2 regions of the Priestia sp. MDV22-iso46 genome follow, and region 1 is predicted to be linked to the other one. Evidence: a T-box and tRNA genes for the amino acid it is inferred to sense, from the RefSeq annotation. Region 1 holds a T-box; the other holds one or more tRNA genes.
The links. The T-box of region 1 lies ahead of AC4NPH_RS23225 (tryptophan--tRNA ligase). A T-box ahead of a tRNA ligase gene usually reads a tRNA of that ligase, here a tRNA-Trp.
Positions count from the first base shown of each region.

Region 2: it encodes a tRNA-Trp, which carries the amino acid that the T-box ahead of AC4NPH_RS23225 (tryptophan--tRNA ligase) is inferred to sense. The anticodon was not compared.

Region 1 is NZ_JBZVWT010000005.1:104,479-115,236, reverse strand. Features, by position in the region: gene AC4NPH_RS23245 (hypothetical protein) at 1-25, shown strand, start outside; gene AC4NPH_RS23240 (hypothetical protein) at 96-407, opposite strand; gene AC4NPH_RS23235 (DUF2711 family protein) at 599-1,264, shown strand; gene AC4NPH_RS23230 (aminotransferase class V-fold PLP-dependent enzyme) at 1,375-2,508, shown strand; gene AC4NPH_RS23225 (tryptophan--tRNA ligase) at 2,634-3,635, opposite strand; T-box leader at 3,686-3,925, opposite strand; gene AC4NPH_RS23220 (hypothetical protein) at 4,180-4,647, shown strand; gene AC4NPH_RS23215 (GNAT family N-acetyltransferase) at 4,840-5,277, shown strand; gene AC4NPH_RS23210 (YrvL family regulatory protein) at 5,634-6,119, shown strand; gene AC4NPH_RS23205 (hypothetical protein) at 6,271-6,447, shown strand; gene AC4NPH_RS23200 (hypothetical protein) at 6,541-6,813, opposite strand; gene AC4NPH_RS23195 (hypothetical protein) at 7,140-7,658, shown strand; gene AC4NPH_RS23190 (non-oxidative hydroxyarylic acid decarboxylases subunit D) at 7,872-8,096, opposite strand; gene AC4NPH_RS23185 (non-oxidative hydroxyarylic acid decarboxylases subunit C) at 8,096-9,523, opposite strand; gene AC4NPH_RS23180 (hypothetical protein) at 9,801-10,157, opposite strand; gene AC4NPH_RS23175 (non-oxidative hydroxyarylic acid decarboxylases subunit B) at 10,330-10,758, opposite strand, start outside.
Region 2 is NZ_JBZVWT010000001.1:709,604-720,361, forward strand. Features, by position in the region: gene AC4NPH_RS03715 (Ger(x)C family spore germination protein) at 1-810, shown strand, start outside; gene AC4NPH_RS03720 (GerAB/ArcD/ProY family transporter) at 831-1,934, shown strand; gene AC4NPH_RS03725 (Na+/H+ antiporter NhaC family protein) at 2,112-3,512, opposite strand; tRNA gene AC4NPH_RS03730 (tRNA-Gly) at 3,727-3,798, opposite strand; tRNA gene AC4NPH_RS03735 (tRNA-Leu) at 3,818-3,899, opposite strand; tRNA gene AC4NPH_RS03740 (tRNA-Trp) at 3,926-3,999, opposite strand; gene AC4NPH_RS03745 (phospholipase D-like domain-containing protein) at 4,221-5,615, opposite strand; gene AC4NPH_RS03750 (hypothetical protein) at 5,922-6,191, opposite strand; gene AC4NPH_RS03755 (GerAB/ArcD/ProY family transporter) at 6,696-7,826, shown strand; gene AC4NPH_RS03760 (FAD-dependent oxidoreductase) at 7,853-9,187, opposite strand; partial or broken gene AC4NPH_RS03765 (YrvL family regulatory protein) at 9,429-9,861, opposite strand; gene AC4NPH_RS03770 (DNA topoisomerase III) at 9,945-10,758, opposite strand, start outside.

The sequences.
Region 1 (10,758 bases):
AGTTGCAGTTTTAGGGGCAACATAAAGATAAGAAGCCTTGGGAACTACTTGTTCCCAAGGCTTCTTATCTTTATGTTTATATATATTTATTAGATTTAACTAACTTCTACTTCCATGTAACGTATGCCAAAAAAGGTGTAATATGTAACGCGATAATTTTCAATTGATTTTTCCTCTACTGTGTTCCACTGATGTCCATTCGATTTAGCTTGGTAGCTCTGCACCATAAATTTGTCCAGTGGTCTAAGTGACCATTTTCGGAAATCTCCTTCAAGTTGTTCTACCTTTTTTTCTTCTTTTAGCGAACTCAAACCCTCTGCTTCATTACTTATTATTCGTGGTATACCAATAGCCAAAATAGTAGTAATTCCAATGATAATGCTCCAATTTAACAAGCGTTTTTTCATCTTGGATATTTCTCCCTTTTTATTTCATTATATTATATCTGTTGATATACCACTAATACATTATTCTAATTAAACTCGTAATCGTTCGTTGTTAGATTTCTTCCTATAAAATTGATTATGTTGACTAGAAATTACTGTTCTCTGTATATAAAATGTACGTAACTAAGTATATTCAAAGGAGATGTCTCGTTTTGTTGGATTATATATGGATCGATGGAGATTTACCTATTTTGTCCCAATTACCTAACGACTTTAATTCTGCTGCTATTCTATTCCACCCTTTTATTCAAATGCCCTTTGGTTGGGATAAATCAAAGAGAGAAAATCCTTATCAGCATATATATCCTAGTGATGAGGAAATGCTTAAACTTGGAGAACCAATATCATGGAAAGAAGTAATGGCCAAATGTAATTTAAAATCCTACAAGGAACTATTCAAAGCGTTGCAACACCTTACTGGTGTGTCTAGTGATGAATATAAAAAATTAGCTCCTTATGTTAATTCTAATCCAGATTTTTATTACCCCGAAGAAGATCGTACATCGTTGTTTATACTAAATAGTTTAGTAGAGATCCTCTGTTCAAAAGGGGCAAATACTTTATATTTTTCTGAACCTATTCACGACACAAACGGTTCATTTAAAGTCAATGATATGTCATCTTTAGAAATAGCTAACTTATCTCCTAACGAGTCAATTATCACAGATGAAAATATGGATTTTGCATTTATGGGGATCTATGATTCGTTTATAACATTGCTTTTAGCTAAAGATACAAATATTGAGGATACAATTAAGTCTCTAAACCTTGAAGCTTTAATATGTGATAAAGAAACACACCTTAATTCGTTTATTTAATAGGTACCGATAAGGGGTTTTGTGTTAACTAACTTTGTATATGGTATTCATTCACTTTTTTATCTTTCTAATATGTTAAAATGTAATTTTAAGGAAAAAGGAGGAGAGAGATGAACAACTCTTTTAGTTCGTATCGTTCGTTGTTTCCCGTTTTATCAGAGTATGTACATGTAGCTAGTTGCTCTCAAGGCGCCATTGCTCAGCCTGTTTCACAAGCAATTGAAGACTATCACAATGAGTTATTATCATTAGGTACTAACTGGAAACAAGCTACATTGAAACTGGAAGCGACCAGAGAAAAATTCGCTGAACTTATAAACGCTGAACCCGATGAAATTGCCATCTTACCTTCTGTTTCTGATGCTCTTTCGGCCGTAGCGACTAGTCTATCCTACCATCCTAGTAAAAATGAAATTATCGTAACGGATATGGATTTCCCTACTGTCGGCCATGTCTGGTATGCGCAAGAAAAGTATGGAGCTACTGTATCGCTCATGCGCTCATTGGATGGGGGTATCCCTTTAAAACAATATGAAAAAGACGTCACAGAGCGTACATTACTTACGTGTATGAGCCATGCTTCTTACGAGAACGGAATTGTGCAAAACCTTAAAGGCATTGCCGATATTGTTCATAAGAAAGGATCTCTTCTATTTGTGGATGCGTCTCAATCAGCAGGTCATATCCCAATTGATGTGAAAGAGATGAATATCGACATGCTCGCTACTGTCACACGCAAATACATGTTGGGGATACCAGGTGTAGCGTTTCTTTATATGAAGAAAGAGCTCGCTGAACAAGTAAAGCCTAGACATACAGGTTGGTTTGGCCAAGAAAGTGAGACAAAATTTGATATCTTTCACTCTACCTATGCTGCTGGCTCTCGTCGTTTTGAAACAGGCACACCTTCTTTTATTAGTGTGTATGCTGCACACGCGGCACTTAAGTTGTTGCTTGATGTTGGAGTCTCTCCTATTCATTTCTATTTGAAAGAGCTATCTAGGTTTGCAAAAGAGTTTGGAGTGCAGAATGGCTTACAGATTAACCTCCCATTCGATACGGAAATCACTTCAGGTATTACTTCTTTTCACATGGCTAATGCTTCTGAAATTGAGCAGAGGTTAAAAGAAAAAAACATTCTCGTTTCTGCCAGAAACAATGTCATACGAATAGCTCCTCATTTTTACAACACAAAAGAAGAAGTAGCCTACGCCATCACGGAATTAAGTAAGTTTGCAAAATAAGTAAAGTATCTAAGCAGATAGTTTTCATTTCCGATAACTTACATTATGTGAACTAAGATTGTATGTAGTATACAGAAATTCTCACTGTATTAAATCATATAATTAATACAGTGAGAGTTTTTTGTTTAGAATGTAAGACCAATACGCTGCTTAATAATCTGTAAATTTTCTTGAGCCTTCTTTCTCGCTCTCTCTCCTCCCACATCTAAAATTTCCTGTAAAAGTTTTGGTTGATTTATATAATTATGATATTCTGCACGAGGACCTTCTAATTCTCTATTTAGAGTATTAAATACTTGTTGTTTGACTTCTCCCCATCCTATTCCTTCCTCATATCGTCGTTTTAAATATAAGATTTCACTTTCTTCAGCAAATTCTTTATATAAAATAAATAAAGATGATTGTTTTGAATCTTTTGGTTCAGTTGGGAGAGAAGAATCTGTTTTCATTTTAAAGATTAATTTTTTTAACTTCTCAGGGCTTTCGAATAAAGGAATAACATTTCCATAACTTTTACTCATCTTCCTCCCATCTAGTCCAGGTATAGTAGCTGTTTCTTCTGTTACTACATATTGAGGAAGTGTGAAAGTTTCTGAATATGTATGATTAAAGCTAGATGCCATATCACGTGCAATTTCTACATGTTGTATTTGATCTTTTCCGACTGGAACAAAATCTGACTGAAACATCAGAATATCAGCAGCCATTAAAATAGGATATGTATATAATCCCATGTTCACACCGGCATCTATATCTAATCCTTCTTCTGTGTTTTTGTCTATTTTTGCTTTGTATGCATGAGCCCTATTCATTAGACCTTTAGGAGTTATGGAAGATAAAATCCAATTGAGCTCTGTAATTTCTGGAACGTCTGATTGGCGATAAAATATAACTTTCTCAGGATTTAAACCAAGAGCTAACCATGTAGCTGCTATCTCATAAGTATATGACCTTAATTGTTTAGCATTTTGAACTGTATTTAAAGCATGATAATCAGCAATAAAGTACATGCTCTGATAATTGGGGTTTTTCGCCATTTCTAAAGCCGGTTTAATAGCACCAATGTAGTTCCCAAGATGGGGATGACCTGTAGGTTTAATTCCGGTTAATACAATAGGCTTATTCATATAATCTCCTCCAAATTTATACTAGAAATAAAAAAGGGGTTTCTCATCCATAAAAGGACGAGAAACCCCGTGGTACCACCTTATTTAGTTACATCTGTAACTCACTTATACACATTCAAGCTAAAATGAATATGCTTCCTTGATAACAGAAGGAAATCTGTCGAATCCTAATCTTTATGTTTCAGTTCGAAGCTCCAAAGTCCATTCCATATCCTCACATACTAATTTTCACCAACCATTAGCTCTCTATAATGCTCTAGATATGTACTCCTCTTTTTCATTGCCTTTTTATATTACTATTATTTTACCTCAATTTGGTAAAAAAGCAATTATTTTAGATAAGACAGAAGTGAGAATCTTGATCTTAGAGACTTAAAAATAGAATTACATGGTATGTTTTTAACTTAAATATTGAATATCTTCCTATAATAACGATTATGGAAACTTGTTTTGTATATGATATTCATGCTGTAAAAGGACATTTATGGTATTTATGTTAAAATGACAATTGGTTTGTAAGAAAATATAAGTTAAGAGGGAGTATATGAATAAATTTAAATTATTATCTATTTGTCTTGTTTTAATAGGCATTAGTTCCTTGTCTTATTATATATTTGGTCAAGAACATAGATACGCTAAACGATATGCATATCATTTTTTCGATTATCCGTTACCCCAAAAAACAAAGGTAATTGAAAAAGATTTTAATCATGGAGTTTTATACGGTGGAGGACCTTGGGGAAGTGGGGGGCGTCCAACTGTTGCTGCATACATGAAGCTATCATCTGAACTAAGCCAAAAAGAAATATTCAATTATTATCATAAGAATCGATTTGAGCTATACTTTGACGGCGATGAGACAATTGAAAAGAGCAGTAAAGGGAAGATATGGTATGAAGGTGAAAACGCAACAGGAGAAAACCTGAGTAACAAAAGAAATAAAGAAACTCCCATTCAATTCATTGTTCAAAGTAGAAAAGAATTTAGCTATCCATTTTTTATAAGCTTTTAATCAAAGAATTAGATCTATATCAAGATCTAAAGAGTTAAAAGGAAAAACGATTGCCGATAATTTTGATTATGGTAACTAGAAAGTGACAGTATAAATTATATTAAATCTGACCCTACCCTAGGTATCAGCAATACTTTAAGCTATATATATGTACTTAAAAAATTATAGTTTAGGTAATGAGGGGGATAACCTATGATAGCTTCAACAGAAAAAATTATAGAGTTAATTGACCATGATCAATATTTAGAAGCATTCCCGATATTAAAGCAATTACGTACAGATTTAACAGAAGAAGGTTATTTAGAACTTCTAAAACAGATGAAACAAAATGGATACAAGCTTTTTGCTCTATATAATGAAAACAGAATTGTGGCATTAACGGGAGTGGGCTTACAAGTAAACTTTTATAATAAAAAATATGTCTTTGTATATGATCTAGTAACAGGTGAAGAACACCGTTCCAAAGGTTATGGTTATAAACTATTAAGCCATATAGAAAAATGGGCTAAGGCAAATGGAGCTGAATTTGTTGCCCTAGAGTCAGGAATTCAACGAACCAATGCACACAGATTTTATGAGGAAAAACTTGATTATAATAAATGGTGCTATTCTTTCCGTAAACCGATATGAGACACATTCTTATAAATAGCTACCTGGATAAATAAAGAATTGGTTACAGATAGGCCATATTTCTATATGGCTTATTTGTTTTTCAATATTATTGAGTACCGATAATTGGTTTTATGGTAACTAAGGGTGTATGTACATATTAATTATATCGTTTAAAGAGATTCATTTACTAAAAACCATTTTTGTATATAATTGGATAAAAGGAGGTTTTTTATGACTTATAATAATAATAAATTAAAACTAGTAGGGGCTACTTTATTTGGAGCTGGAATTGGAGCCATCTTAGGAATCCTAGCCTATACGCACAATTGGCTAGGATAAATACATTAAAGAAAAATTAACAGCAAGGGGTGTGAATGTTTACCTTGAAAGCAAAGAAAACTGGACCCTCTCACAATATATCTAATTTTTTTGCTAAATCATTTACTGTTATTTTTATAACTTTAATTATTATTATTGCTATTTCATTAATGCTAGGAGCATTTGTGTTTGGATTCATTGGTTTATTTAAAATATTTGGGGTACAATACGATTCATTTCTATCTCTATTAATATTCCTCTTACTATTTTTTATTATTGGATTTATAGTTGATTTATTATCAATATTTCTTATTAATACATTTTCTCAACAAATTAGAAATTCTAAAAGAAAATTCCTGGTGAGACTGGTCATTGATTGTAGCTTTTCTTGGTTTGCTATACATACTGCTGATGAATTAATTAGAAGCATTAATATTCCATCTATAACTGAGCTTATAGCTGTGTTTCTCCTCTTTTTGTTAGAAGTAGTAATGGATATAAATAGCAAAGAAGAACGTAATAAGAGCTCACTGGCTCCTTGAAGTCTTTGAGGTTCTGGTGCAAAGACTACTTCAACCTAAAAAAACACCTTTCATAAATATAGTTATAAGGAAAAAAGGTAATGTATAGTATGTTTTATATTTCATAACACTGGCTCCAATTGTTTGTTCCATATTCAAGGGAGGAATGTTAATGAAAAATATATCGAAACATCATGATGTCCAACGAAAATACAGAGAAAAGATACAAAACAAACAAGAATTAAACGCATATTCCAGAGGTTGGTTCTTGTTCATTTTATTTGCTGTACTTCTCATTGTATGGAGTTATTTTTTTGGCGGAACGTTTATGCCTTATCGAACGATGTAGGAAAATGAACGTTAATATTTTTATAGCATTATAAATTAAATTTATAAAAAGCAGAACATCACATTTGATGTTCTGCTTTTTATGCCTTAGTAATCATATCTTCAACTTTTTATTTAAGAGCAGTAAGAACTTTGCTTGTGCTTTCTCATTACGGATTATTCTTTTAACACGAAAATTACTTTGTAAGTAAGCTCTGACTTCTCTATTTCCAATAAGTAGTAAATAGTATTGGTTATTCTCGTAAATCTTTTTAAACCATTCTTGCTGTCTTAGTAACGTAATATTACTGTCAATTTTCCTTGTATCTAAAACATCCGTGCTGAATCCTAATCCACCTGAAAGGAGATCAGATATAAAGTCCATCATCAATACATCTCACCTTATTTTATACTTATAATCTATTATAACTTTATTTAGCTATTATTTATATTTTATCAGGATTCCTATAACGCTGATTATGTTAACTAATTTTGTATACGATATGTATTCTAAAACAGAGAAAATCACCAAGAATCATGCTTTTTCTACAACTACTCTTCTTCAAATCAAAATCATAAAAGTAATAGAATGAATTATTGGTAGAATACTTTACAAACAGTACCTGCAATTGCAAAAATAGAAAATAAAAGGCTTATTTGCTAAGAATAACGGCTAATAAAAGAGGGTTTTAATGGAGAAGGGAAAGATAAAGTATGAAATATAAAATGAAATCTGGAGATACAACTTTTATCGGTATCGCCAATGCAGATACATATATGTCATTTGTAGATGAGGATTGGTCGCTTAACCAACTACTAAAACATTTTGGAGAAGAAACAAAGAATGCGAATATTATGGTATTTCAAATGTCTGTAAATGGAATAGAACATTCTTGGAAAGTTAAGGTTACTGTAAACCAAGAGAACAAAGTAAAGGGTAGTTATCGACAAGCACAAGGCTATATACGTGTAACCAATAAAGAATTGTATTTAGTGGATTATGACTGTTTAACAATGGCTGCTCAATTTAATCATAGAAAGGTTCCTGACCAAAATTGTTCAAATTATCGTATTTCGATTCAAAATGGAATATACCAAGTAAACGTTTATCAATTTTACAATGTTGATAGTAACTCACGTACTGGGAGTAGGTTGAAAGATATGTTAATTGAATTTCATGAGGTAAAGGATATCTCATCATCAATGGATACTGTATATTGGTGTAATTTCTAACAGAGTGTAATTAGTATGTAAAGTCCTTTTTTAGGACTTTTTATCATGCTTCTACCGAGAACGTGTTTTATGTAAACTTAACTATAATAAATTAGGATTAATAAAAATAAAAAATCTTAAAAGGCATATCCATTAATACGCATGCCTTTTAGACTCTCCGATAGACTGAAAAAGATCCCTATTTAATTTGTGAATAGGGATCTTTTTCAATGATTATTTTTTTAACTCAGGAATTGGAGGAATTTGATCCAATTCTTTGAATTCAGCAGGATTTAGCTTAAAACGTTTATCATATTTTTCTGGGTCAGTTATATTAGGACCTTCTGTATTTCTCCATGACAAGGTGCAAGTCTCACAAATATATACTTCCCAAGCGTCATCCACTGGAGCTTTTGTTAAGAGATTTACTTTTTCAGATTCACATCTAGGACATTTCATTATTTATTTCCTCCTTCTTTAACTAAATCGCGAAGAATTTTTGACCATTCCTCTGCTTTTTCTGGAACAGCTAGTAATTCGGTATCTCGAGCAAAGTCAGGTGCAACTGGAGTTGTAGCATCAATAATTAATTTTGTATGCATACCAGCAGGCTCAGAAGACGGATCTAGTGGCATACCAGGTGCATATGGAACTTTGAAAACATCTTTATCTGGACGAACTCGTGTTGTTAAAGCCCACATAACTTGTTCTAAGTTAAATGGATCAACAAATTCGTCTACGATGATTACAATCTTTGTATAAGGCATTCCATGAGGAGTAGATAATAATCTCATAGCAACTCCCTTTCCATATCCACCAAAACGAGATTTCGTCGAAACAATGGTTCCAATACCATGTGTATACATTGCATTTACAGCTTCAACTTCTGGGAAATCACGTTTTAATTGTTTGTATAATGGTAGGCTTGTATTTAATGCCATTAAGTAGTCAATTTCAGTCCATGGCATTCCTAAGTATAAATTTTCAAAGATAGGATTTTGACGATGAGTAATTTTAGTGATTTTAACAATGGGTTGTAAGCGAGCACCTGAATAACTACCTGGAAACTCACCAAACGGTCCTTCAATTTCTCTTTCACGAGGCATGATGTAACCTTCTAATACGATTTCACTGCGTGATGGGATATCTAAATTACCGTTTTCACTCTTTGTTAATTCAATCGGCTCACCTTTTAGAGCTCCAGCAAAATCATATTCAGATTGAGCATATTCAATTGGCGTACTAGCCATAAAACTTAATACAGGATCGTTACCTAAGCAAATAGCAATTGGTAGTGGTTCATTTTTTTCTTCAGCATGTTTCAGATGAACTGCAATATCGTGGAATGGAAGTGGTTGAATACCTACTTTATCTTTACCTTTAACTTGAATACGATACGTACCAGCATTTTGTTCTTCATAACTCTCTGGTTTATTTGGATCTTTACTTACAATTAAAGCTTTTGAGAGATAGAATCCAGCGTCAAATTCATTAATGCGGAATAATGGTAGAACATCAAATAAATTGATATCGTCTTCGATTACAACTTCCTTAACCGGCGCATCTTTTTTATCAACCCAAACAGGTTTAATAGGATATCTATCCCAAATTTTTTCTAACTCGAAAAATTGGTCTTTAACTGGTGTGTCCTTTGGCATATTAAGCATTAAAGCATGATTCTGCCATGACCCATGAACATTTAAAACAACTGGTGTTTTATACCCTTTTATTTTTTCCACAAGAACTGCGGGTGCATTCTCCATGTCTGGAGCAGATCTTCCAATCGCACTTAAATCTGGTTCAGGCATAACCTCTTTTTTAATACGGACTAATTGATTCTCTGATTCAAGTAAATCTAAAAATTCTCTTAAATCTCTGTAAGCCATTAAGTATTCCTCCTACGTTGCATTATCTAATTTAATTTGCTTGTTTGCCTTACAACTACGAGTATACTCTCCTATTTTTAATATTGGAAATATCTATTATGTATTTATTATATACCTTAAAGGTATAATATTAGATGCTACAGTTTAATGAGAAATACACTTTCTTGTTTTATAAAGGTAATTGAAGAAAGAAAACAGTATAAAATTGTTAGAGTCTTTTTTATACTTCTCTTATTAGGAATTTAATAAAAAAGGCAACTTATAAAAGCTGCCTTCTTTAATCATTATGATTTCTTTTCCTTAAATTCTCCTGATACTCTTGTTTGTCAAAAAACTCTTCAAGCTTTTTGACAAGGCCTCCATGTCCAAATCGAAGAGAATGATGCTGATTTCGATTCATTTTACAGCTAGCGATAAAGGTCAAAAATTCAACAATACAACGCCTTCTAGATAATATATCTCGTTTATTAGATTCATAAAACCATAAGTCAATAGTGTTATAAATTCCTTTGTTAATGCCATAAAGGGATTGACACCATTTAAAGAATTCAGAATCCGGCAAATGAATTTTATTAGAATTTATCGTAATAACATACTTAGCTTCATCCCATTTTTGAGAATCTGACTCTAGCATATCTTTTATCCTCCCAAATTTGTTTGTCTCTTATTTTAAAAAAAGCTTACATTCTAGTATATGAGCATATAAATTATCCTTCTCTTTAGTTAATTATTTAATGGACATATTTATATACAGATAAAAAAGGTTAGTCTCTTTGTTCAACGACTAACCTTTCCCATATAATAATTTAAGATTTTTTTATTTTTCCCTTTTTTATGCCCTCCCATCTTTTTGCTTCTGGTAGATGAATGTCGAACTGATCTAGTGCTCTGTATATAATGTGGTTAATTAAATCATCAATATTTTCAGGATGATTATAAAAAGCAGGCATCGGAGGGAAAATCATTGTTCCCATACGTGATAACGCCAACATATTTTCAAGGTGAATATCATTAAGAGGTGTCTCCCGTGTCAACAATAACAGCTTTTTCCGTTCTTTTAAAATTACATCAGCTGCACGTGTCACAAGGTTATCTGCTAATCCCATACGAATAGAAGCTAATGTTTTCATACTACAAGGAGCGACAATCATGCCATCCACTTGGAAAGATCCACTAGAAATTTTGGCTCCTAAATCTTTATAAGAATATGTGTAGTCGGCTAATTCTTCTACTTC
Region 2 (10,758 bases), on a different contig from region 1:
GCAAACCAATCAAGTGCTGCTGATTTGGTAAAAGCACTAACGCCTGTCGATAAAATTCCAGCAAACAAAATTATGAAAACGCTGGAGTTCACTCAAAGAAAATGGGGAGAAAACCTAAAGGTTTCCTTTCAAGAAGTGATGAGATCTCTCGAATCTCCCGGAGGAGAAGCGCTAGTATCGGGTTTTCGTTTAGTTGGAAATCCTCAACAAGCAGAAAAATTAGATAATCTCCAGCAAAGCGCACCAGAAGCTACCCTTCGTGCTTCTGGCATTGCTGTTTTTAAAAATGGAAAGTTAATCGACTGGTTGTACAATAGTCCAGCCAGAGGCAGTGTTTGGATCCTTGATAAAATACAAGGAACCGATATTAATGTAGATTGGAAAGGAAAAAAAGAAGCGCTTGCCTATCAAACAGTTCGTCAAAAAACGGATGTATCTGTAAAAATGATAAAAGGAAAACCTTATGCGTCCGTTCATACTCGTGTAGAAGGCGATCTTGGAGAAGTGGAGGTCCCTGTTGATACACGTCAACCTGCTGTAATCAAAAAAATGGAAAAAGCTGCAGGTAAAGAAATAAAAAAAGAATTACAAACGGCTATTAAACAAGCTCAGACAGACAAAGTTGATATCTTTGGATTTGGAGAAGCGCTGGAACGCACGCGCCCCAATCAGTGGGAAAAACTCAAATCAGAATGGGATGACGTTTACTTTCCAAAATTAGATGTAGACGTTACGGTAGAAGCTTATATTCGCCGAACAGGTCTGCGCAATAAATCATTTCTTTCTAGCGTAAAAGAAAAACAACACTAAGACAAGGAGGTACTGGGTATATGGAAAAAGCAAAAATTAGCGCCACTCAATTATTTATTCTCATGGTTTTATTTGAACTGGGAAGCGCTCTATTAGTCCCTCTTGCAATGGGAGCGAAACAAGATGCGTGGCTAGCTATTTTAATTGGAATGCTGTGCAGCTTTTTTTTCTTCTTAATCTATCATAAACTCTATTCCTACTATCCGGACCTCCTGCCTACAGAGTATATGCAGAAAATTTTAGGTAAGGTACTGGGAACACTTCTTGCCTTCATATATATTGTGTATTTTTTATACGATGCATCGCGAGTTCTAAGAGATTTCGGAGAGATGCTTCTTACTTTTGCTTATCCGGATACGCCTTTATTTATTGCCAATGCTTTATTGATGCTGGTCATTATCTATATAACCCGAAAAGGAATTGAAGCAATAGCGAGGTCAGGAGAGCTTCTGTTTATTTTTATGTATTTTCTGGCTATTGCAGGCTTCATCTTAATTATTAGCTCAGGATTAATTGATTTTAAGAACTTACAGCCGGTATTAAAAGAAGGAATACTTCCTGTTGCCAAAGTTGCTTTAACCGAAACGCTGTATTTCCCTTTCACAGAAGCTATTGTATTTACCATGCTTCTGCCTTATTTAAGCAACCCTAAAAAAGCAAATGTCACCATGCTATGCGCAACGGGATTAAGCGGAATTAATCTAATTATTACGATGATCATTAACATTAGCGTGCTTGGAGTTGATTTGACGACAAGATCACAGTTCCCTCTTCTGAGTACTGTCCAAACAATCCAAGTAGCTGATTTTTTAGAGCGTCTAGATGTATTTTTTATGTTCGCTATGGTTATTGGGATTTATTTTAAAGTTAGCATCTTGTTTTATGCTTCTATAATAAGTACAGCTACTTTATTTAAAATTAAATCTCCTTCACGTCTGGCATATCCTTTAGGCATCATTGTGTTGTTTTTGTCGATTACGATCGCTAGTAATTTTCAAGAGCATCTTTATGAAGGATTGCACGTAGCAAGATTGCTTTTACATATGCCACTTTTTGCTGTCGTACCTATACTGCTTCTGCTTATCGCATTTTTTAAGAATAGGAAGCGGCAGCAGAGACAATAACAATAAATTTGCAGTTAGTGAGGTGATTTTCGTGTATATATGGTTTTATGATCATTTTGTTAATACCATCTTATTTCCGCTTACTTGTATCATACTAGTGTGCCTATCATTAGGACTGTATGCATACGTTAAGCTGAAAAAAATAAAAAATTGATACTAGATGGCTATTTCTCTCATTCAAAACAAGAAAGATACAACGAGATAAAAAGCAACTGTTATTCCTGCTGCAATTAAAGCTGGCTTTAATTTATACTTGGCATATTCAATAACAGATAAATCTAATATTTTGGCGATGGTATTCGTATCGTCGCTTAAAGGTGAAGAAAACGCTCCAAATGAACCGCTCGCAAATACCGCACCGATAATCAACGGTAAAGAAAGGTCTGCAGAACTTGCAAGCGATACGCCAAGCGGCATTAAAATCCCCCACGTCCCCCAAGCAGACCCGATAAAGTAAGAAATAGCAGCTCCAAACACAAACATAAAAGGAGTGACAAACATTTGAGGAATCCACTTAGAATGTGCCGTCACGAAATTCGAAAAACCCAAGTCTTCTGTAACAGCGGATAATCCCCATACTACCGATAACAACAGAATAACGGACATTAAGTCATTGCCTCCTGTGATAAAACCATTAAGCAAATTCTGTAATGTAAAGCGCTGAAATAAGAAAAAAATGAGGGTAATTAACGTAGTCATAATCAAAGCTACTACCATCGCTTCTAGTACGTCTGCTTTAATAAATGCTTCAAAAAAGGTGTGACTTTTATGATGTCCACTCCACCATGTTAAAAGTAAGGTGAGTGAGATCACGACAAGTAAAGGCACTAAGAGATTCCAAGGCTTAGAAGGCAAATCCTTCGATACGCAAGGATGACAATCATGCCAATCTTTTTCGTCTTCTTCCTCAAGCTTCATAGGAGCCGTAGATGTTGAATGATGAAAAAAGCTTAAATAAATCCCTACTAAAATAATTACAATCGAAAAGAAATTATAAGGAATACTTTGAATGAACAAAGAATAAGCGTCTTGTTTTATGCCTTGATGATCAATCGCCATTTGAATGATTGATACCATATATCCTACAAATGCCGTTGCCACAGGAATTAAGACGATAACAGGAGTAGCAGTTGTTTCAATAACAAACCCTAGCTCTGCTGTCGTCATTTTCACTTTTTTCAGCAGCGCTCTCATGATGGGCGCGATCGTAACAAAACGAAATGTCGGAGCACTGAATGTCCCAATGGTTGAAACATAGGTTAAAATAAGGGCTTTTTTTCTTGTATCAATTCTTTCTGCAGCAGTTTCCACAAACCCCTTAACTCCTCCAGCCATCTTAATCATTCCGATAAGCCCTGAAAACGCGTATAAAAAGACGACGATTTCTATATTACTTTTATTTCTAAGAGCTTGTACAACGTAGTGAAGTAGCTTTTCAACACCTCCAATAATCGAATGATCAATCAAATAAGCGCCTACTAATAAGCCCAAAAACAACCCTGGCAGCACTTGTTTGGTGAAAATAGCTATTGGAATAACAATTAAAAACGGTATAATGGAAAACCAACTAGATTCCATAGGACTCTCCCCTATCTTAAAAACCATATTAGATGTCTTCACGTATCGTTCATTAGCTTTTAATGTAACCCCAATATTATGTGTATATTCACGAAAACAACACGTATAAGCAGTACTGCTTTAATAAAATATTTCTGATTAAAAACAGCATAATAAAACTCTTTATTTCTACAACAAAAAAGCAGTTTGCACATGCAAACTGCTTTTGAAAAGAAGCGGAAGACGAGGTTCGAACTCGCGACCCCCACCTTGGCAAGGTGGTGTTCTACCACTGAACTACTTCCGCGCATATATGAAAATAAAGATGCGGGTGAAGGGACTTGAACCCCCACGTCATAAGACACTAGATCCTAAGTCTAGCGCGTCTGCCAATTCCGCCACACCCGCGTGTGAACTAAAAGATAACTCCAAAATGGCAGGGGCAGTAGGAATCGAACCCACACTGACGGTTTTGGAGACCGTAGTTCTACCTTTAAACTATGCCCCTAGAAATGATTTCTTCAAAAGAACCTCGTTTATTAACGACGCTATATCATAATAAAACATATATGGAATTTCGTCAATAGGTCTTTTGATAAATCATAACTAGTACTAGCAGTTTCAAAAAAACTGTGAGGCATATCACAGCTTTTTACACATTCCCTTCACCAGCTGCAGTCTTCTTTAATCTCCGCTATTTGTTTTTAGAGACTCTACTGTAACATAGTACTATACAAAATGTCTCCAAAATCGCGTAAAGACCGAAAGAATATGTAGAAGTGCAGATTTTACAGGAGGCACGTTTTTTTGAGAATCCGTATTAAAATCCACAGGTTCTCCCTCATTTCCCACAAGCATACTGTGAGAAATTTTAGTTTCAATAGCTCCTGTTAACTCGGCTGCAAATTCTTCACTATCTATCATAACCATGGATTCAGTATTTAAAAATGCAGAGCGGGAATCTAAGTTAAAAGAACCAACTGCACTTAAACGCTGATCATAAACAACAGATTTCCCGTGAATTGAATAGGGCTTTTGATATTCATAAAGCTTTGAACCAGCTTTTATGACGTGATTCTTCACTCCCAAGTATGCAGAAAAAGCCATAGCATTTGGAGTGGATGTAATAGAATTAGTTAAAATAATTCTTTGTACTTTGGGTTTTACCCGCTTATCTATATACCGTTCCATCTCTTTTGTTGGTACGATATAAGGGCTTTGAACAACAATGGATTTTTCAGCTTGTTGGGAAAGCTTAATAAATGTTTTCCATATAAAAGGGCTTTTATTAATTCTCTGAATAGGATTTGTAATAAAAGAAACCTTTCTTGTAGGCATCGTTGATTCTCTCCATACAATATAAGGATGGACAAAAGGTTCGTTTGCTTTTTTTGCCTTTTCGTATTGATCTATCAACAATTTTTTTCCTGAAAGACCACGAAATTGTTTAGTCTTCTTGAGCTTTTGAAAAGCTTTGCGTGTATACGGATGAGTCCATAATTTCTCTACATACTTCTCCATTGAGAGAATGACACTATGACTTTCTTGCTTTGTGTTATAAATCAGCACATCACGGTCATAGACAAAATTTTTATCTGGTTGACTGGCCAAGTATTTATCTCCAATATTTCGTCCTCCAATAATACCTAATTGGCCATCGACTACTATTATTTTATCGTGAAGACGATTATGCCAGGTCCAAGGTTTAAAAATAGTGAAGGGCTCATAGTACTTTAATTCTATATTATTGTGGAAAGCTAGAGCATAAAGAACATTTTTTCTCTTGCCTTTTAACCCATGAGAGATCCCGTCTAATAGCACTCGAATACGTATACCTCGATCCGCAGCTTCGAATAAAGCGCCCATAAGTAAATCCGAAGAACGACCTTTACCGATGGAAAAGTAAGCAATATCAATTGTATGCCTCGCTTCTTGAATCATCTGCATCCGAACAAGCCCTGAAAAATAACCGTTTTCCAAAAGCATAACCCGGTCTGTGGATTCTTCCTTTCCGTAAAAATTCTCAGTATTCATTACTTTTAAGTCTTTTCCCTTGTGCAAAGGGACATAAAACAGTACCACTGCAGTTACGAATACATATATGAAGTACAATACGACAATCATTATTAGTATATTTATTAGCATGTTCCTGTCACAATCCCTTTCCATTCTTATCGTTCTGTTTTTATTAGGATTCTTACTTTTTTAACTTCTATACCTTTTAAAATAAGAATGGAATGATGGATTATTTGTTACACCACTGTTGATTTCCGTGCAAGTCTTCGCCTTTCCCCCAAACAATAGCCAGAAGCAATTATATACACGAAACCTACGTTCACACTACCAATAAAAAAAGCAGAAGTTCATTATCTTCTGCTTTTACAATTTATACCCTATTGTGAACCTGTTCTAAGTAAAACAGCGGCTCTTTTATTGATTAAGGTTGTTCTCCATATCTTTTATATCTTGCTGAAACTCTGTTAAACGCTGACGCTGTGTTTCAGAAGCATTTTCAAGCGCATTCTCAATTTGCTGAGAGGCTTCATTCACTTCACCTATCGCTTGCTTCGCTTCATGGCCGTACGATGCATCATTTTTAGCTTCATTTGCCTGTTCATATGCATCTACTGCTTCTTTATGCCCCTGCTGTGCTGCTTGAAACGATTGTTGTTTATCTTTATTGTATGGGAATTTTTTCATCATAGTGCTCCTTTCCATTTGTTCACTCTTTAGTGTGGCATTTTTCTACATATTCATACAACGCTTCAATAGGTTAAAGCTAAGTGTATATTCCTCATAACAAACCCCTCAATCATATAAGAGCCCTAGAAAATATCTTCTATCTCCTGAAATACTTTCTATATTTTACAGAAATGTATAATGACTTTCTTTAGCGGACATCATACGAATAGCTTATCTGAACGAAAAAATGTATTGGGGTTGACTGCATGCACTTGTTTCTTTCCTTTTTGATCATTTGTGCAGGGATTATATGGATGGAAATAAAAAGATTACCTCAACACTCTCATAAAAAGGAACGGAACATTTTTATTGTGTTCATGACAATCAGTATCATAATCGCTCTTGCAAAAATCTTTCGGCTGCCTCTACCGAACCCTTCTGATTGGGTAGAAGTAATGTTTCAACCTTTAAGTCACTTATTATTCCGTTGGATCACTTAATTAGTGTATATGGCAAAAGGATGTGCTCATTTTGCTTAATGAAATCAATATTTCAGCTGCGCAGTTTCGCAAATTAGTAACTTTGTATAGCATCGGAAGCACAATTATTGTTGTACCTGCCGCTATTACAGCTGATGCTCATCAAGATGCCTGGATTGCCGCACTCTTCGGTGTTGCATTAGGAATTGGCTTAGTTTTGCTTTTTACCTCACTAGGAAAAATGTTTCCAACGCTTACGCTGATGGAAATGAACGAAAAAATTTTTGGCAAACTATTTGGAAAGATTGTTTCTGCTGTTTTTGTGTTATCCAATTTATTTATCAGCAGTCAAGTTCTTTACTATGTAGGGAATTTTCTCACTACACAAATTCTTCCCTACACCCCGCTTACAGCCATCCACATTGCATTTATGGGTGTGGTCATCGTAGGAGTACGCCTAGGAATAGAGGTTATTGCACGAAGTGCCGAGATTTTATTCCCTTGGTTTGTCGGATTATTCGGGCTTCTCATTGTGTCTATGATCCCTCAAATTAAAATAGAGCATCTTCAGCCTGTGTTCGAAATCCATCCAAAAGCTTTTATTCGTGCTGTTTTAACGTTTTTAAGCATAAGTTCTTTGACTTATACGATTCTGCTTATGATTTTCCCTTCCCATACACCAGACACGAAAAAGGCAACTCAATCTTTTTATATAGGTAATGTAGCCGGTGGACTAGTGATGGTTACGTTAATCTTACTCGGAATTTTAGTACTTGGTCCTTATTACTCCCAAATCACCATGTTTCCAAGCTATGAATTAGGAAGAAGAATTGATGTAGGAAACTTTCTTCAAGGAATTGAAGTAATTATTGCTATTATATGGTTTCTTACTCTTTTCTTTAAAGTTTCTCTTTATTTTCATGCTTCTATCGCTGGGCTTTGCCACATTTTTAACGTTAACGAAACTCGATTTCTAACGTTACCGATGGGGTTAATCGTTACAACTTTTTCTATTATCGTTTATCCAACTATTATCTATCAAAAAACATGGTTAGCCGAAACGTGGATTCCCTATAGTTTTTTCGTAGGGGCTTTTTATCCTTTTATTCTTCTTATTATAGGCTGGATCCGCTTTAGACCTGCTAAAATAAAAAAGATAATAAAATCTACATAAAAAAAGCAGGTAGTCACCTGCTTTTTTTATGCTTGAAGCGCTTGAAGTCCTGCTTGGTTTAAGAAATGCCAAGGCTTATTAAAGTGCGGTTGAAAGAAAAAGTCCATAAAGCCAAGCTCATCGATGGTCATTTCCTGCTGTACACATACAGACAATGTATTGATTGCTTGAGTAGCATCAATTTTAGAAATAACCTGTGCGCCTACAATTCGTCTTGTTTCTTCTTCAAATACTACTTTCAACGTAATATTTTCGTACGTTGGCATGAATTCAGGTCGGTTATTCTCTGATATTGTGATACTTTTCACATTCATATCAAAAAGAGAAGCTGCTGTTTCAGTTATGCCGGTAGATGCAACATTGTAATCATAAATATGCAGACCTGACGTTCCTTGTGTTCCCATATACTTAATCGTTGACTTAACAAGGTTTTGAGCTACTAATGTTCCCATTCTAACTGCATTTGTAGCAAGCGGAATATAGGCATGTTTCTTAATCGGATTATAGTAAATGGCACAGCTATCTCCGGCAGCAAATATATCTTTTTTGCTTGTTTGCATATATTCATCAACCACAATTGCGCCGTTTGGAAGCATGTCTACTTGTCCTTTTACTAATTCTGTATTTGGACGGAAGCCAACACACAGAATAACAAGATCCGCTTCGTATTCGCCTTTAGTTGTCACTACTTTTTCAACAGATCCCTCACTGCCTACAAATTTAGTAACCGCTTGGTTTAATGCTAATTTAACTCCTCGATTTTCAAACTCAGTTTCCATTAGATTCGTAAATTCTGGATCAAGATATTTATTTAAAATGCGATCAGCACTATCAATAAACGTGACTTCTTTTCCATACACTTCGAATGCTTCTACTAATTCTGCACCAATATAGCCCGCACCAATTACGGCTATTTTCTTCGCTTGCTTCGCTTTTTCAATAATGTGATTAGCATGCTGATAGTTTTTACAAAGCACAACATTATTTAAATCGATGCCTTCAAGGTTTGGAATGATCGGCCATGATCCAGTTGTCATCACTAATTTATCAAATGTATCTTCAAATTCTTCGTTGGTTTCTAAATTTCGTACAGCTATTTTTTTACCATCTGTATCAATATTCGTAACTTCATATTTCATTTTCATATTTACACCCATCTCTTGCAATTCAGACGGTGAAGAGTAAAATAAGCCATTTGCATCTTTTACGACCCCGCCTACATAGAGCGCAATTCCACAAGACAAAAATGAAACATTATCATTTCGCTCATAAACTGTAATTTTAGCTTCTGGATAAAGTTCTGCCATATTTTTTACTGCTGCCGTTCCTGCATGTGTACACCCTACTACTGCAATTTTCATAGATGATATCCCCCTTAGGATTATAGAAAATATGATATTGTGAATTTATTCACATATATTGTGAAATGTTTCACATATCTTTTACAATTCTTATTATACAAACATGTTTGTCCTTTTTCAAGAGTTATGTGAAAAAAATCACATACTTTTTTAAAAAAATATGTTACAGGGTTCTTTAAATAGCTTTGAAGCTTGATATGATGCGCTTTTCTTGCTGATGCGCTGTTGATGAAAAACTTCATCAGCTTGTTTTTTTACGTAGAAACTTACTATCCAATGCACTCTCCATCCAAAAAAATAAGACGGATAAAAGAATCATCGCTAAAATAGATAAACGAATTCCGCTCACAAGCAAGTCTGCTATATAAACTGATAGAAAAGTAAAAAATATATCTACAGAAGCTGCAAATGTTACAAATAGTACTCTATTCAGTCTGGCATTCTTCATTAAAAAAATGAGTGTCTTTGAAAAAAGCTATAAAGCCAAATACAAAAATAAAAAATAGAAATAAATATATGGCCCAGTAGGACTCATATTCCACTCCCATTACTTTAAGGAAGCCTATAAAACCAAAAAAATAGCTTCCCATTAGTATCGCTAAAATGATTAGTACCATCGCTCCTACTATAAAGAACGCGATTAAACGATCCATTCCCCTGCTTTTTCTTTTCATTGTTCCACTCCACCTTACTTACTCATCACTTAATCCATATTATACGAAAAAAGTGCGATACCGTGGTATCGCACTTTTCTAGATTATTTATCTTTTTTATCTTGAAGGGCTTGTTTTAAAGCATCACCCAAGCTTGAACCAAATGCTCCGTCATCATTATATTTGTTAAGAAGCTTTCGTTCTTCTCGTTTTGAAATCTTTTTCTTTTTGTCCTCAGCTTTCTCCACTACTTGACATGAACGGCATTGGAAATACGTGCCCGCTTTTCCTGAATGAATTTCCATTCGCTTGTGACACTGCGGACAGCGTCGATTCGATAGTTTAGGGTCTTTTGCGCGTCTATAGCTGCACTCAAGGCTTGAACAAACGAGCACTCTTCCTTGCTTTGTTTTCTTTTCTTTCAAGAAAGAACCGCATTCCGGACATTTAGAGCCCGTTAAATTATGAGGTTTGTACGTTTGATTACTCGTTTTTACTTGCTTAACTAGCTTTTCTGTTTGTTCGCGAATATTTGTTAAGAACTCTTTTGCATTTCCTTTTCCTTTAGCAATTGCTTCTAAGTCACGTTCCCACTTAGCCGTAAGCTCAGGCGACTTTAACTCATCTGCTACTAGGTCAATCAGCTGCTTTCCTTTTTTGGTTGCGTGTAGACGATTGTTTTGGCGATCAATGGACTCATTTTGCAGAAGTTTTTCAATAATATCTGCACGTGTTGCCGGAGTACCTAAATTATGTTTTTCCATTTGTCCAAGAAGATCCGCTTCTGTATAGCGCTGCGGCGGCTCTGTAAATGCACTTTTCATCGTTACATCTTGAATGAGCAGCTTGCTGCCTTCTTCCATATCAGGCAGCTTCACCGTTGCTTCTGAGTCTCCACCAGAAACTTTTTTGAAGCCT